Regions from separate parts of the Kosakonia sp. YIM B13571 genome, predicted to be linked through region 1. Evidence: riboswitches for the same ligand, from Rfam matches in the RefSeq annotation. Region 1 holds a riboswitch; each other region holds the start of a gene.
What was found. Region 1 has a riboswitch for thiamine pyrophosphate ahead of thiB (thiamine ABC transporter substrate binding subunit). Riboswitches for the same ligand answer to the same signal wherever they lie in the genome.
Positions count from the first base shown of each region.

Region 1 (4,847 bases):
GGCGAAATCAACCCCGCTTGCTGTGCAGGTTGCATTTTACGCTTAAACGTCTTTGACGCGGCTGGTCAGCCACAGCGTCACCACAGAAATCATCGCAATGCCGATATAAACCGAGCTGTGGCCATAGCTTTGCGCCAGCGCCCCCTGAATCACCCCAGCCAGGATCACGCCAGTCGAAATACTGTTAGTAAACAGCGTTGTCGCCGAACCTGCCCGCCCCGGCATTAAATCCTGAAACCACAGCATGCCAATCCCGGCAATAATGCCGATAAACACCGCATTAAACAGTTGCAGGAACAGTAACGCCACCTGGCTATGGAAAAAGTTCAGGCCAAGGTAGAACAGCACGCCCGCTGCGACAGCGGTGACCATCATGCGCCGTTTGCCAATGCGTTTGACAAAATACCCGGCCAGGATCATCGCCGGGATCTCCAGCCCCGCCGCCGTGCCCATTAAAATCCCGGCCAGTTTGTCCGGCAGTCCCAGTTCAAGGCTAATCCACAAAGGCATATCAATGATGTACATGGTGTTGCAGGTCCACATCAGCGTAGAGGCAATAAACAGCATGCGCACATTTTTATTGCTCCAGCCGCTCACCTGCGTCACCACAACATCGGCGGGTTGCTCAACGCGCGCCACCGAAGGTAACCAGAACGCCACCAGCGCCAGGCTGATAACGAAAATCCCGGCAGCTATGGAAAACATTGCCGTAAAGCCGTAATTAAGCGCCAGCATAAAGGCCAATGGTGGACCAATCACCCACGCCAGTGAGAGCTGCGCACGCATGATAGAACTGAACATCACCACTTCGCGTGCGGAACTGTCCGCATACTCGCGCGCCAGCGCAAAAAGCTGCGGCATGGCGGTATTCGCCAGCGACGCCAGCAGCACACCGCAGGTGATAAGCGTCAGGTAGTGGCGGTTAAAGGCGAATAACAGCGCATTGCCCACTGCCATCAGACAACAAAAGAGGATCAACTTGCGCCTGTCGCCCTGGCTGTCGGATCGCTTTGCCAGCCCAAGGCTGACAACGATCCCGGCAATCGCGTTGACGGTATAAAACAGCCCAACCCAGAACGGCTCGGCGCCCACTTCCCGGCTCAGAAAAAGGCTGAGCGTCGGCGCCTGTAGCGCTCCGGCCACTCCCATCATAAAGGCGACGATCATAAAAGCGATGTAAACACCATTAAGCCGGCGTCCCATCGTCATTAATCCGAGCATGAGCATTTCCTTGTTAAAGCGGGAAAAAGTGAAAGCGAAAAATGCGGCTGCCAGCATAAACGAAAAAAGCCAGCAAAAAACGTTTTGCTGGCGGGTGCATTCGCACTTAACACTCAGTCACACATGATTTCAGCGATTCAGTCTTTCGAGACCGGCGTTGTCACTTCCCACTGCATCAGTTCTTCCAGCATTTTCAGGCGCTGCCGTACGCTCAGGCGGGCGAGCCAGCACGCATCCTGCGTGGCGCGAAAATAGTCCAGATAAAACCGTCGTATGGATGATCTCTGCATATGACCTCCTCGCTTTCATCGCAGAGAAGTATTGGCTTAATATAGGGATAAATAAATTGCTGAGTTTTTGTCAGGAGTTCCTCTTTTATGTCATCTGGCCGCCTGCAACAACAGTTCATCCGTCTGTGGCAATGCTGCGATGGGAAGTCACAAGAAACCACGCTCAACGAGCTGGCGGAGCTGCTTAGCTGTTCGCGCCGCCATATGCGCACCTTGCTTAACACCATGCAGCAGCGTGGCTGGCTGACGTGGGATGCGGAAGCGGGCCGCGGCAAACGTTCACGCCTCACCTTCCTTTATACCGGCCTGGCACTCCAGCAACAGCGCGCCGAAGACCTGCTAGAACAAGATCGCATTGATCAACTGGTGCAACTGGTCGGGGATAAAACAGCCGTGCGCCAGATGCTGGTTTCGCATCTCGGCCGGAGCTTTCGCCAGGGGCGGCATATCCTGCGAGTGCTTTACTACCGTCCGCTGCGCAACCTGCTACCAGGTAGCGCATTGCGCCGTTCCGAAACCCATATGGCGCGGCAAATCTTCAGTGCGCTGACGCGCATAAATGAGGAAAACGGGGAACTGGAAGCGGATATCGCTCACCACTGGAAGCTCATTTCCCCTTTGCACTGGCGTTTTTATTTGCGCCCCGGCATCCACTTTCATCACGGCCGCGAGCTGGAAATGAGCGATGTGATTGCCTCCCTCGAGCGCGCGAACGCCTTGCCGCTCTACTCGCATATCCGCGAAGTGCTTTCGCCAACGCCGTGGACGCTGGATATTCACCTCAGCCAGCCGGATAACTGGTTACCGTGGTTAATGGGTCATGTTCCCTCCATGATTTTGCCGCGCGAGTGGAACTCGATGAGCAACTTTGCCAGCCAGCCGATTGGCACCGGCCCTTATGCCGTAACACGCAATACGAGCAACCAGTTGAAAATCCACGCCTTTGATGACTACTTCGGGTTTCGCGCCTTAATCGATGAAGTTAACGTTTGGGTGCTGCCCGATCTCAACGACGAGCCGACCAATGGCCTGACGCTTGAAGGGCCAACCGACGGCGAAAAAGCGGTGGAAAGCCGCCTTGAAGAAGGCTGTTATTACCTGCTGTTTGATGCACGATCCAGCCGTGGCGCGAACCCGGCGGTCAGAGAGTGGGTCAGCCATGTGCTCTCCCCTACCAATTTGTTGTGGCACGCCAATGAGCAGTATCAGCGCTACTGGTTCCCGGCTTATGGTCTGCTGCCGCGCTGGCACCACGCGCGCCCCGGAGGAGGCGAAAAACCGGCGGGTCTGGAAACGCTGACAATTACGTTCTATCGCGAACACAATGAACACGAGGCGCTTTCACGCACCATGAGCACGCTGCTCGCTGAACACGGCGTGAAGCTCATCGTGCAGGAAGTGGATTACGACGAATGGCACCGGGGCGACGCCGAAAGCGATATCTGGCTCAACAGCGCTAATTTCACACTACCGCTGGATTTCTCGGTGTTCGCGAACCTCTACGAAGTACCGCTGCTACAGCACTGCATTCCGATTGACTGGCAGGCGGATGCAGCAAAATGGCGCAACGGGGAGATGAATCTTGCCGTCTGGTCGCAACAATTGCTCGCCAGCAAAGCCATCGTACCGCTGATCCACCACTGGCTGAGGATTCAGGGACAGCGCACCATGCGTGGACTGCGTATGAACACGCTGGGCTGGTTCGACTTTAAATCCGCCTGGTTTGCGCCACCGGATCCATAAGGCTTTCGCATTTTTTACCAAATCATTACAATAGCGGCGTTCTCAACGGGGTGCTGCGCCATGCGCGTGTGCTGAGAAAATACCCGTCGAACCTGATCCGGATAACGCCGGCGAAGGGATTTGAGGCTACCTCTCAAAATCCTTTGCCACCCATTTTGAGGTGCAAAGTGTTAAAAAAATCACTGCCGTTCCTGCTGCTGATCGCAGCGCCTGTTTTTGCAAAACCCGTACTGACCGTTTACACCTACGACTCTTTTTCTGCCGACTGGGGGCCTGGGCCTGCGGTAAAAAAAGCCTTTGAACGCGACTGCAACTGCGAGCTGAAATTCGTGGCGCTGGAAGATGGCGTTTCGCTGCTTAACCGCCTGCGTATGGAAGGGAAAAACAGCAAAGCCGACGTGGTGCTGGGGCTGGATAACAACCTGCTGGAAGCTGCGACACAAACCAAACTGTTCGCCAAAAGCGGCGTTGCTACCGACGCGGTTAACGTACCTGGGGGCTGGAAGAACGACACCTTTGTGCCTTTCGATTACGGCTGGTTCGCGTTTGTCTATGATAAAAACAAGCTGAAAAACCCGCCGAAAAGCCTGAAGGAACTGGTGGAAAGCGATCAGAAATGGCGCGTTATCTACGAAGATCCGCGCACCAGCACACCGGGCCTCGGCCTGCTGCTGTGGATGCAGAAAGTCTATGGCGACAACGCGCCACAAGCCTGGCAGAAGCTGGCAGCTAAAACGGTCACCGTCACTAAAGGCTGGAGCGAAGCATATGGCCTGTTCCTGAAAGGCGAAAGCGACCTGGTGCTGAGCTACACCACGTCTCCGGCTTATCACCTCATTGAAGAGAAAAAAGATAACTACGCGGCAGCGAATTTCAGCGAAGGTCACTATTTGCAGGTCGAAGTTGCCGCCCGTACCGCAGCCAGCAAACAGCCGGAACTGGCGGAAAAATTCCTGAAATTTATGGTGTCGCCCGCTTTCCAGAACACCATCCCGAGCGGTAACTGGATGTATCCGGTCACCAATGTGACGCTGCCCGCGGGCTTTGACCAACTGGTGAAACCGCAACCCTCGCTGGAATACTCTTCGCAGGAAGTCGCGAACCAGCGCGCAACATGGATCAATGCATGGCAACGCGCCGTCAGCCATTGATTGCTGGCTGGCTGCTGCCCGGCCTCACCGCCGCCACACTGATGGTGGCGGTGGCGCTGGCAGCGTTTCTTGCGCTGTGGCAAAACGCCCCCGTTAGCGGGCTGGCTGATTTTTTACAAGACCGCTACCTGTGGCATGTGGTGCGTTTCTCCTTCTGGCAGGCGTTTCTTTCGGCACTGCTCTCGGTCGTACCGGCGATTTTTCTTGCCCGCGCGCTTTATCGGCGGCGTTTCCCAGGCCGTCTCGCATTACTGCGCCTGTGCGCCATGACCTTGATCCTGCCGGTGTTGGTCGCCGTGTTCGGCATTCTCAGCGTGTATGGCCGCCAGGGCTGGCTGGCAACGCTCTGGCACGCGCTGGGTCTGGAGTGGACGTTCTCGCCGTATGGTTTGCAGGGTATTCTGCTGGCGCATGTCTTTTTTAATTTGCCGATGGCCTCGCG
Region 1 covers NZ_JBHZPL010000005.1:182,332-187,178, reverse strand. Annotated here, with positions in the region: gene ACFX4O_RS14830 (sugar efflux transporter) at 43-1,221, opposite strand; gene sgrT (glucose uptake inhibitor SgrT) at 1,359-1,511, opposite strand; gene sgrR (HTH-type transcriptional regulator SgrR) at 1,599-3,254, shown strand; TPP riboswitch at 3,291-3,391, shown strand; gene thiB (thiamine ABC transporter substrate binding subunit) at 3,422-4,405, shown strand; gene thiP (thiamine/thiamine pyrophosphate ABC transporter permease ThiP) at 4,381-4,847, shown strand, end outside.

Region 2 (4,847 bases), on a different contig from region 1:
CGAGGTTAAACACGTGACCTTCGCCTTTGCCGAAGCCCGCGAGAATCGTCGCGACCTCTTCTTCAATGCGCGCAGGCGGCGCGTAAAGCATAGACGGGTCCATGTTGCCTTGCAGCGCAACTTTATGACCCACGCGACGGCGCGCATCGGCAATATCGGTTGTCCAGTCGAGGCCCAGCGCATCACAGCCTGTTTCTGCCATCGCTTCCAGCCATTGGCCGCCGCCTTTGGTGAATAACGTCACCGGTACGCGACGACCTTCGTTTTCACGCAGCAGGCCATCGACAATTTTATGCATGTAGTAGAGCGAAAATTGCTGATAATCGCGCCCGGTCAGCACGCCGCCCCAGGTATCGAAAATCATCACCGACTGCGCGCCCGCGCGGATCTGCGCGTTCAGGTATAACGTGACGCTCTGCGCCAGCTTATCCAGCAGCGCATGCAGCGTGTGCGGTTCGGCGTACATCATTTTTTTAATCAGGGTAAAGGCTTTGCTGCTGCCGCCTTCCACCATATAGGTTGCCAGCGTCCACGGGCTGCCGGAAAAGCCGATCAGCGGCACTTCGCCTTTTAGCTCACGGCGAATAGTGCGCACGGCATTCATCACATAGCCCAGCTCGTTTTCCGGGTCTGGCACGGGCAATTTGTCCACGTCCGCCTTACTGGTAATGGGCGAGGAAAAACGCGGCCCTTCACCGGCTTCAAAATAGAGGCCCAGCCCCATCGCGTCCGGCACGGTAAGAATGTCGGAGAAAAGGATCGCCGCATCAAGCGGGTAGCGGCGCAGCGGCTGTAGCGTCACTTCACAGGCCAGCTCGGCGTTTTTGCACAGCGACATAAAATCGCCCGCTTGCGCACGGGTCGCTTTATATTCCGGTAAATAACGGCCTGCCTGGCGCATCATCCACACCGGCGTTATATCTACTGGCTGGCGCTGGAGCGCGCGCAGGTAACGATCGTTTTTCAGTTCGGTCATTGTCAGTTCCTCAAGCGTCAGGCCGCCAGTATATACACCTTATTCGTCGTCTGCCCGACACATCGCCACCGTATCCTCGATGAGGCGGCGCGCAACCGTACCCGGTGGCGGCAACAGCGGTAAATTGTCATAGCGATACCAGCCCGCATCCAGCAGCTCTTTCGGATCAATGTGGATTTCGCCGCTGTCATATTCCGCCATAAACGCAGTCATCAGCGATTGCGGGAATGGCCACGGTTGCGAAGTGACATAGCGCAAATTCTTCACTTTGATGCCGCTCTCTTCCATCACTTCACGCGCCACCGCCTGTTCAAGGGTTTCGCCCACTTCGACGAACCCGGCGAGCACCGTGTAAATGCCATTGCGATGGCGCGTGTGCTGCGCCAGCAAAATGCTGTCATCACGGCGAATGGCGACAATGATGCAAGGGGCGATTTGCGGGTAATAGCGTTCGCGGCAGTGATCGCACAGCATTGCCCACTCAGTTTTACTTGGGTGCATTGTGTGTCCGCAGTAGCCACAAAACTGGTGTGAACGATAAAATTCCGCCAGTTGTACGCCGCGACCCGCGAGTTGAAACAGCCCCACATCTTGATCGATAAGCAGGCGTACTGATCCCATATCCTGACGACGATTCTGGCGGATCATCCATACCGCTTCGCCCTGCCACTCGCCGATGTGAAGCGCGCTCTGCCCCACAAGATCGAAATTTCCTGCCTTGCCGTGTGGTAATTCTCCACCTGGCAACCATAATTTTTGTTCATGGCTGACGATCCACCAGCCCTGATCGTGTGCTTCAATAATACGTACCATTAGGTGCACTACCTTCGCTTTACAGGCATGTTATTAACATTATTATTACATCGTTTTGATCTTACATATTTGCGGAGCCATTTATGCTAAACCAGTTAGAAAGCCTGACAGAGCGCGTTGGAGGAAGTAACAAACTTGTCGACCATTGGCTGCAAGCGCGTAAGCAACTTCTTGTTTCTTATTACAATCTGGTTGGCATTAAACCTGGCAAAGGGTCCTACATGCAGCTTAACGAAAAAGCGCTGGACGATTTTTGCCACAGCCTGGTGGAATACCTTTCCGCAGGTCACTTCAATATTTATGAACGCATCAGCAACGAATTGGAAGGGAGCAGCCCACTTTTAGCGGCGACGCAGCTTTACCCAATGCTTGAGGCGAATACAGTAGAAATCATGAACTATTACGACTCCAGTCTGGAAAACGCCATCGATGACGATAACTGTCTGGAGTTCCAGCAAGCGCTCTCCGACATCGGTGAAGCGCTGGCCGCCCGCTTTACCCTCGAAGACAAGTTAATCGTGCTGGCCTTTGATAACAACATCAAAGAGAGCGCCAACGACGAAAGCGGTGTCGCGCGACCGGCTTGAGTTCTTAAACATTAACGCGTAATTTAAAAAGCAGTCCCCGTCTTCGGACGGGTTTTTCTTGTCGGAGTGCCTATATTTCCACAACATCATTCGCGATGCGTTGAGGCGGCAAGTTCGTGAATCCCCGGGAGCTTACATCAAGTAAGTGACTGGGGTGAGCGAACGTAGTCAACACAGACACAGTGCGAAAGATGAAGTGTAAAAGGCTGAGACCGTTAATTCGGGATCCGCGGAACCTGATCAGGTTAAAACCTGCGAAGGGAACAAGAGTAATCCATTCACATCAACCACCCTCACGGGCGGTTTGTTGCCATTACTCCATCCGTCGTCTGACAAGCCATATCCTTTACATTCTGGAATGAGCTATGTCTGCAAAACTTACACGCCGTGAACAACGCGCCCAGGCGCAACACTTTATCGACACGCTGGAAGGCACCGCTTTCCCCAACTCGCGCCGCATCTACATTACCGGTTCGCAACCCGATATCCGTATTCCGATGCGCGAAATCCAGCTGAGCCCGACGCTTACCGGCGGCACAAAAGAACACCCGCAGTTTGAAGAGAACGAGGCGGTGCCGGTGTACGACACTTCCGGCCCGTATGGCGATCCCGACATTGCGATTGATGTCCAGCAAGGGCTGGCGAAACTGCGCGCACCATGGATTGACGCCCGCGATGACAGCGAAACGCTGGAACAGCGCAGCTCTGCCTATACCAACGAACGGCTGGCTGATGACGGCCTCGACGAACTGCGTTTTAGCGGTTTACTGACGCCGCGCCGCGCGAAGTCAGGCCACTGCGTCACGCAACTGCACTATGCCCGCAAAAGGATCGTCACGCCGGAGATGGAGTTCATCGCCATTCGCGAAAACATGGGCCGCGAGCGCATTCGCAGCGAAGTGTTGCGCAGGCAGCATCCGGGCGAAGGTTTTGGCGCGCGGCTGCCGGAAAATATCACGCCGGAATTCGTGCGTGATGAAGTCGCCGCCGGACGGGCGATTATCCCGGCCAATATTAACCACCCGGAATCGGAACCAATGATTATTGGCCGCAACTTCCTGGTGAAGGTGAATGCCAATATCGGTAACTCAGCGGTGACTTCCTCCATCGAAGAAGAGGTGGAAAAACTGGTCTGGTCGACGCGCTGGGGTGCGGACACGGTAATGGATTTATCCACCGGGCGTTATATCCACGAAACCCGCGAATGGATCCTGCGTAACAGCCCGGTGCCAATCGGGACGGTGCCGATCTACCAGGCACTGGAGAAGGTTAACGGGATCGCCGAAGATCTCACCTGGGAAGCGTTTCGCGACACGCTACTGGAGCAGGCGGAGCAAGGGGTGGATTACTTCACCATCCACGCCGGTGTACTGCTGCGCTATGTGCCAATGACTGCGCAGCGTCTGACCGGCATTGTCTCGCGCGGCGGCTCGATCATGGCGAAATGGTGCCTCTCCCATCATCAGGAAAACTTCCTCTACACCCACTTTCGCGAGATCTGCGAAATCTGCGCCGCCTATGACGTTTCGCTGTCGCTTGGCGATGGTCTGCGCCCTGGCTCCATTCAGGATGCGAACGACGAAGCCCAGTTTGCCGAGCTGCACACACTCGGCGAGCTGACCAAAATCGCCTGGGAATATGACGTCCAGGTGATGATTGAAGGCCCAGGGCATGTGCCGATGCAGATGATCCGTCGCAACATGACTGAAGAACTGGAGCACTGCCACGAAGCGCCGTTCTATACGTTGGGGCCGCTAACCACCGATATCGCGCCGGGTTATGACCATTTCACCTCCGGCATTGGCGCGGCGATGATTGGCTGGTTTGGTTGCGCCATGCTCTGTTATGTCACGCCGAAAGAGCACCTTGGCCTGCCGAACAAAGAGGACGTCAAACAGGGGCTGATCACCTACAAGATCGCCGCGCACGCCGCCGATCTGGCCAAAGGTCATCCTGGCGCGCAGATCCGCGACAACGCCATGTCGAAAGCGCGTTTTGAATTCCGCTGGGAAGATCAATTCAACCTCGCGCTCGACCCCTTTACCGCACGCGCTTATCACGACGAAACGCTGCCGCAGGAGTCAGGCAAAGTCGCGCACTTCTGTTCCATGTGTGGGCCGAAATTCTGTTCGATGAAAATCTCGCAAGAGGTGCGTGACTACGCGGCAACCCAGGCAATTGAAGTCGGCATGGCGGATAAATCCAGCGACTTCCGCGCGCGCGGCGGTGAGATCTACCTGAAAAAGGAGGAAGCCTGATGTACCAGCCCGATTTCCCGCCGGTACCCTTCCGCCTCGGGCTTTACCCGGTGGTCGATAGCGTCGAATGGATTACCCGTTTACTGGAAGCGGGCGTGCGCACCCTGCAACTGCGCATCAAGGATAAGCGTGACGAAGAGGTTGAAGCAGATGTGGTAGCGGCCATCGCGCTTGGCCGCCGCGTTAACGCACGGCTGTTCATTAACGATTACT
Region 2 covers NZ_JBHZPL010000019.1:6,013-10,859, forward strand. Annotated here, with positions in the region: gene hemE (uroporphyrinogen decarboxylase) at 1-976, opposite strand, end outside; gene nudC (NAD(+) diphosphatase) at 1,016-1,789, opposite strand; gene rsd (sigma D regulator) at 1,873-2,376, shown strand; TPP riboswitch at 2,491-2,656, shown strand; gene thiC (phosphomethylpyrimidine synthase ThiC) at 2,742-4,634, shown strand; gene thiE (thiamine phosphate synthase) at 4,634-4,847, shown strand, end outside.
Region 2: it holds a riboswitch for thiamine pyrophosphate, as region 1 does, so the genes downstream of both, thiC (phosphomethylpyrimidine synthase ThiC) here and thiB (thiamine ABC transporter substrate binding subunit) in region 1, are expected to answer to the same signal.

Region 3 (4,847 bases), on a different contig from region 1:
TTGAATTTCATTGGTGGGCCGATGGCTATCCACGGTGACAATACCGCGCTCAGTGCGGATATCACCATAACATCGGGGGCATCCGTCACCCTCGATACTCCTCGTGGGCTGGGAACCGCGGGCATCGATAACCTCGGTTTTCTCAAATTTAACGGTGCTTCCGGTCTGTTTGAAAACACGCTTACCAATAACGGGATTGTTGTGCTGAACGACAGCGACATCCAGTTTACCGCTGACAATACCTATTTCGGCGGGACGGTTGAGATTGGTGACGGCAGCCAGCTTACGGTTAATGCGGCAAATCAGTTGAGTTGCGCGTCGATAATCAATGACGGAACGCTTCGGCTGGTGACCAACGATGACTGGACCGTGCAAAACAGTGTGACCGGTTCGGGCGGGCTGGAAAAAGGTGGCCTCGGCATCATCACGCTCTCGCAGGCCGCTGCGCTTTATAAAGGTGAGACGAATATCCGAACCGGCGGCGTGAAGTTTGGTTCCCCCGAAGATCCGTTCACGCTGGAGTCATCGCACGTCAATATCTATAAAGACGCGGTGCTTATTGGCAACGGCGCGGTAGCAGGTGATGTCACTAACGCCGGCACTCTGTCGATCGGAACCGGAACGGCGAACCGGACTGCAGGCGCGGGCGGTGCCGCAGCAGTGAGCGATGTGTTAACCATTAACGGTAACCTGAATAACACCGGCACTGTTCAGATAGGTGCGGCAACAAGCGGCAAAGCGCCGGGTAATCAACTGGTGGTGAAGGGGGATTACCAGGGCAGCAACGGTGTGATTAATTTCAACACCGTTCTGGCGGATGACAGCGCCGCAACGGAAACGCTGCGGGTGGAAGGCGATACCAGCGGTACGACTAAGGTCAGCGTTAACAATGTCGGCGGCATGGGCAAGCAAACGCTGAACGGGATCCAGCTCATCCAGGTTAACGGACACTCAGCCGGGCGATTCACTCAGCAGGGGCGAATTGTTGCGGGCGCGTATGAATATATGCTGGTGCGCGGTAACGGGCAGGATTATGCACATTGGTTTTTAAGCAACCAGTTGCAAGAAGACCTGCCGCCTGACCCGCCGATCGACCCCGAAGATCCACCGAGCGAACCGGAGCAGCCGCCGACCAAGCCCGAGCAGCCCGATCCTGACCCGACGCCATCACAACCGACGCCACCGCAATCCACTAAGCCGGTTAACCGACCGGAAGGGGGAAGCTACACGGAAAACCTGGCGGCAGCCAACCGCATGTTTGCCATCCGTTTGCAGGATAGCGTTAGCGAAACCCAGACCGATAACGGGCAGCAGGGCGATACCGCAGAGAGCAGCATGTGGATGCATCAGGCGGGATCGCGTAACCGCTCGCATGACGACAGCGGGCAACTGAAAACCGAGTCGACTCAGTATGTGGTGATGCTGGGCGGTGACCTGGTGCAATGGAGCGACGGCCGCCAGGGACGCGGGCGCGTGGGAGTGATGGCCGGATACGGAAACAACCACAGCAAAACGCACTCGGACATCAGCGGTTACGATGCCTACGGTCGGGTAAACGGCTACACGGCAGGCGCATACGGTGCATGGTATGCCGACGAAGTGAATAAAACCGGGCTGTATGTGGGCAGTTGGGCGCAATATAGCTGGTTTACGAATTCAGTCAGCGGTGAGGAACTCTCTTCCGAGGCGTATCACGCGAAAGGTGTCAGTGCGTCCGTTGAAACCGCCTGGAACTGGAAAGCCGCGGAGTTTTCCGCCAGCAACGGTTCGCGGACAATCTGGCACATCCAGCCGCAGGCGCAGGCTATCTGGATGGGAGTAAAAGCTGAGGATCACCGCGAAGCAAACGGTACGCGCATCAGCGGCGATGGGAGTAACGCGCTACAAACGCGGCTCGGGATCCGCAGTTGGTTGAACAGCTACGGCAGTGAGGATAATGACAACGGGCGCAGGTTACAGCCGTTTATCGAAGCCAACTGGATCCACAACACGCAGCGTTTCGCCACGCGTATGGATGGTGAAACCATCAGCCAGGCGGGCGCGGAGAATGTCGGCGAAGTGAAAATCGGCATGACCGGCAGGTTGAACACGCAACTGAGTCTGTGGGGCAATGTCGGCCACCAACTCGGCGGTCACGGTTATAGCAGTACGCAAGCGACGTTTGGCGTTCGTTATGAATTCAAATAGTTGTCCGTACGCCTTACGCTACAGGGCTTGCTCGCATGTGTCGCTTTTGCAGGAAGGCCGGTTTACAACACCCGGCGCGCGCATTATCCTGAGTGGCGGTTAATAAGCTGTTAACCACAACGTATTGATTTTTAAATGACTCGGGGTGCCCTTCTTTGTGAAGGCTGAGAAATACCCGTACCACCTGATCTGGATAATGCCAGCGTAGGGAAGTCAGATGCCTGCCCGGCATCCCTTCTTCACGCCGGGCAGGAGCGAAACCATGCAACCTGACCTGCTTGATCGTGTGCAAATCGCACATGCGTTACAGCAATTCCGCCGTCGTTCTCCCCTTGTGCACTGTATGACCAATGACGTCGTACAAACCTTTACCGCTAACGTGCTGCTGGCGCTTGGCGCATCACCCGCGATGGTGATTGATAGCGAAGAAGCGCCGCAGTTCAGCGCCATCGCCGATGCCTTGCTCATTAATGTTGGTACCTTAACGCGCGAACGCGCCACAGCAATGCGATCGGCGGTGGAGAGCGCGAATGCCGCGCATAAACCCTGGACACTCGATCCGGTCGCCGTTGGCGCACTCACGTTACGCACTGAATTCTGCCAGCAACTGCTGGCGCTGCGTCCGGTGGCAATTCGGGGTAATGCTTCGGAAATCCTCGCGCTGGCCGGCATGAGCGCAGGCGGGCGTGGCGTTGATACCACCGATACTGCCAGTGCGGCACTGCCAGCCGCGCAGGCGCTGGCGCGACAAAGCGGGGCGATTGTTGCGGTAAGCGGCGAAGTGGATTACATCACCGACGGGTCGCGCGTGCTGATGGTAACCGGCGGTGATGTGCTGATGACACGCGTGGTTGGCACCGGCTGTGCGCTCTCGGCGGTGGTAGCTGCCAGTTGCGCGTTGCCGGGCGATAAACTGGAGAATGTCGCCGCGGCCTGTGCATTTATGGCGCAAGCCGGTAGCCTGGCCTGCGCGAAAAGCACCGGACCGGGCAGTTTTGTTCCCGCTTTTCTGGATGCGCTGTATGCGCTGGGAGGCAAAGCATGAAGCGCATCAACGCGTTAACCATTGCCGGTACCGACCCCAGCGGTGGGGCGGGTATTCAGGCAGATCTGAAAACCTTTTCGGCGCTGGGCGCATATGGTTGTTCGGTGATCACCGCGCTGGTGGCGCAAAACACCCGTGGCGTGCAATCGGTGTACCGCATTGAACCTGACTTTGTCGCCGCGCAGCTTGATTCCGTGCTCAGTGACGTGCGTATCGACACCACCAAAATCGGCATGCTGGCAGAAACGGACATTGTTGAAGCCGTCGCGGAGCGGCTGCGGCGCTACCAGGTGCGCAATGTGGTGCTGGATACGGTGATGCTCGCCAAAAGCGGCGACCCGCTGTTATCGCCGTCGGCGGTTGCCGCACTGCGCCAGCATTTACTGCCGCAGGTTTCACTTATCACGCCTAATTTGCCGGAAGCTGCTGCGCTGCTCGATGTACCCCATGCCCGCAGCGAGCAAGAGATGCATGCGCAGGGTGAAGCGCTGCTGGCGCTCGGTTGTGAAGCGGTGTTGATGAAAGGCGGCCATCTGGATGACGCCGAAAGCCCGGACTGGCTGTTTACCCGCCAGGGTGCGCTGCGCTTTACCACCCCGCGCGTAAAAACGAAAAACACCCACGGCACAGGCTGCACGCTCTCCGCCGCGCTGGCGGCGCTGCGCCCGCGTCATAACGATTGGGCATCTACCGTCGCGCAAGCGAAACAGTGGTTAACGGCGGCGCTGGCGCAGGCGGATACGCTGGAAGTGGGGCACGGCATTGGACCGGTGCATCATTTCCATCAATGGTGGTAAACCGGTATACGAAACGTGCCAGCAGATAATGCTGAAAAAATGGCCAGCGGTGGAAAATCTGGCGTGAGCGAACCAGGCTTATCTCTGCCTGCCGTCAGACAGGTAAGGATAATCCAATTCGCTTTGTGCGAAGCTTACGGGAGCATAGCTATGACTGATATTGTGCAGTTACTTGGCAAAGACGCCGACAGCCTTTTGCAACACCGTTGTATGACCATTCCTGCCGACCAACTCTACCTGCCGGGACATGATTATGTTGATCGCGTGATGGTCGACAACAACCGCCCGCCAGCGGTGCTGCGAAATATGCAGACGCTGTATAACCACGGGCGGCTGGCGGGTACGGGCTATCTGTCTATTTTGCCGGTCGACCAGGGGATCGAGCACTCAGCAGGCGCGTCGTTTGCCGCCAACCCGCTCTACTTCGATCCGAAGAATATTGTCGAACTGGCGATTGAAGCGGGTTGTAACTGTGTGGCATCCACTTATGGCGTGCTGGCCTCGGTTTCGCGCCGCTATGCGCACCGCATTCCCTTCCTGGTAAAACTGAACCACAACGAAACGCTCAGCTACCCCACCGAATATGACCAGACGCTGTATGCCAGCGTTGAGCAGGCGTTCAATATGGGCGCGGTCGCCGTCGGGGCAACGATCTATTTTGGCTCGCTGGAGTCTCGCCGCCAGATTGAGGAGATCTCAGCCGCCTTTGAACGCGCGCATGAACTCGGCATGGTGACCGTATTGTGGGCTTACCTGCGTAACTCCGCATTCAAGAAAGATGGCGTGGATTACCACGTTTCTGCTGATTTAACCGGCCA
Region 3 covers NZ_JBHZPL010000003.1:111,715-116,561, forward strand. Annotated here, with positions in the region: gene ACFX4O_RS08950 (autotransporter outer membrane beta-barrel domain-containing protein) at 1-2,187, shown strand, start outside; TPP riboswitch at 2,319-2,415, shown strand; gene thiM (hydroxyethylthiazole kinase) at 2,450-3,232, shown strand; gene thiD (bifunctional hydroxymethylpyrimidine kinase/phosphomethylpyrimidine kinase) at 3,229-4,029, shown strand; gene fbaB (class I fructose-bisphosphate aldolase) at 4,180-4,847, shown strand, end outside.
Region 3: it holds a riboswitch for thiamine pyrophosphate, as region 1 does, so the genes downstream of both, thiM (hydroxyethylthiazole kinase) here and thiB (thiamine ABC transporter substrate binding subunit) in region 1, are expected to answer to the same signal.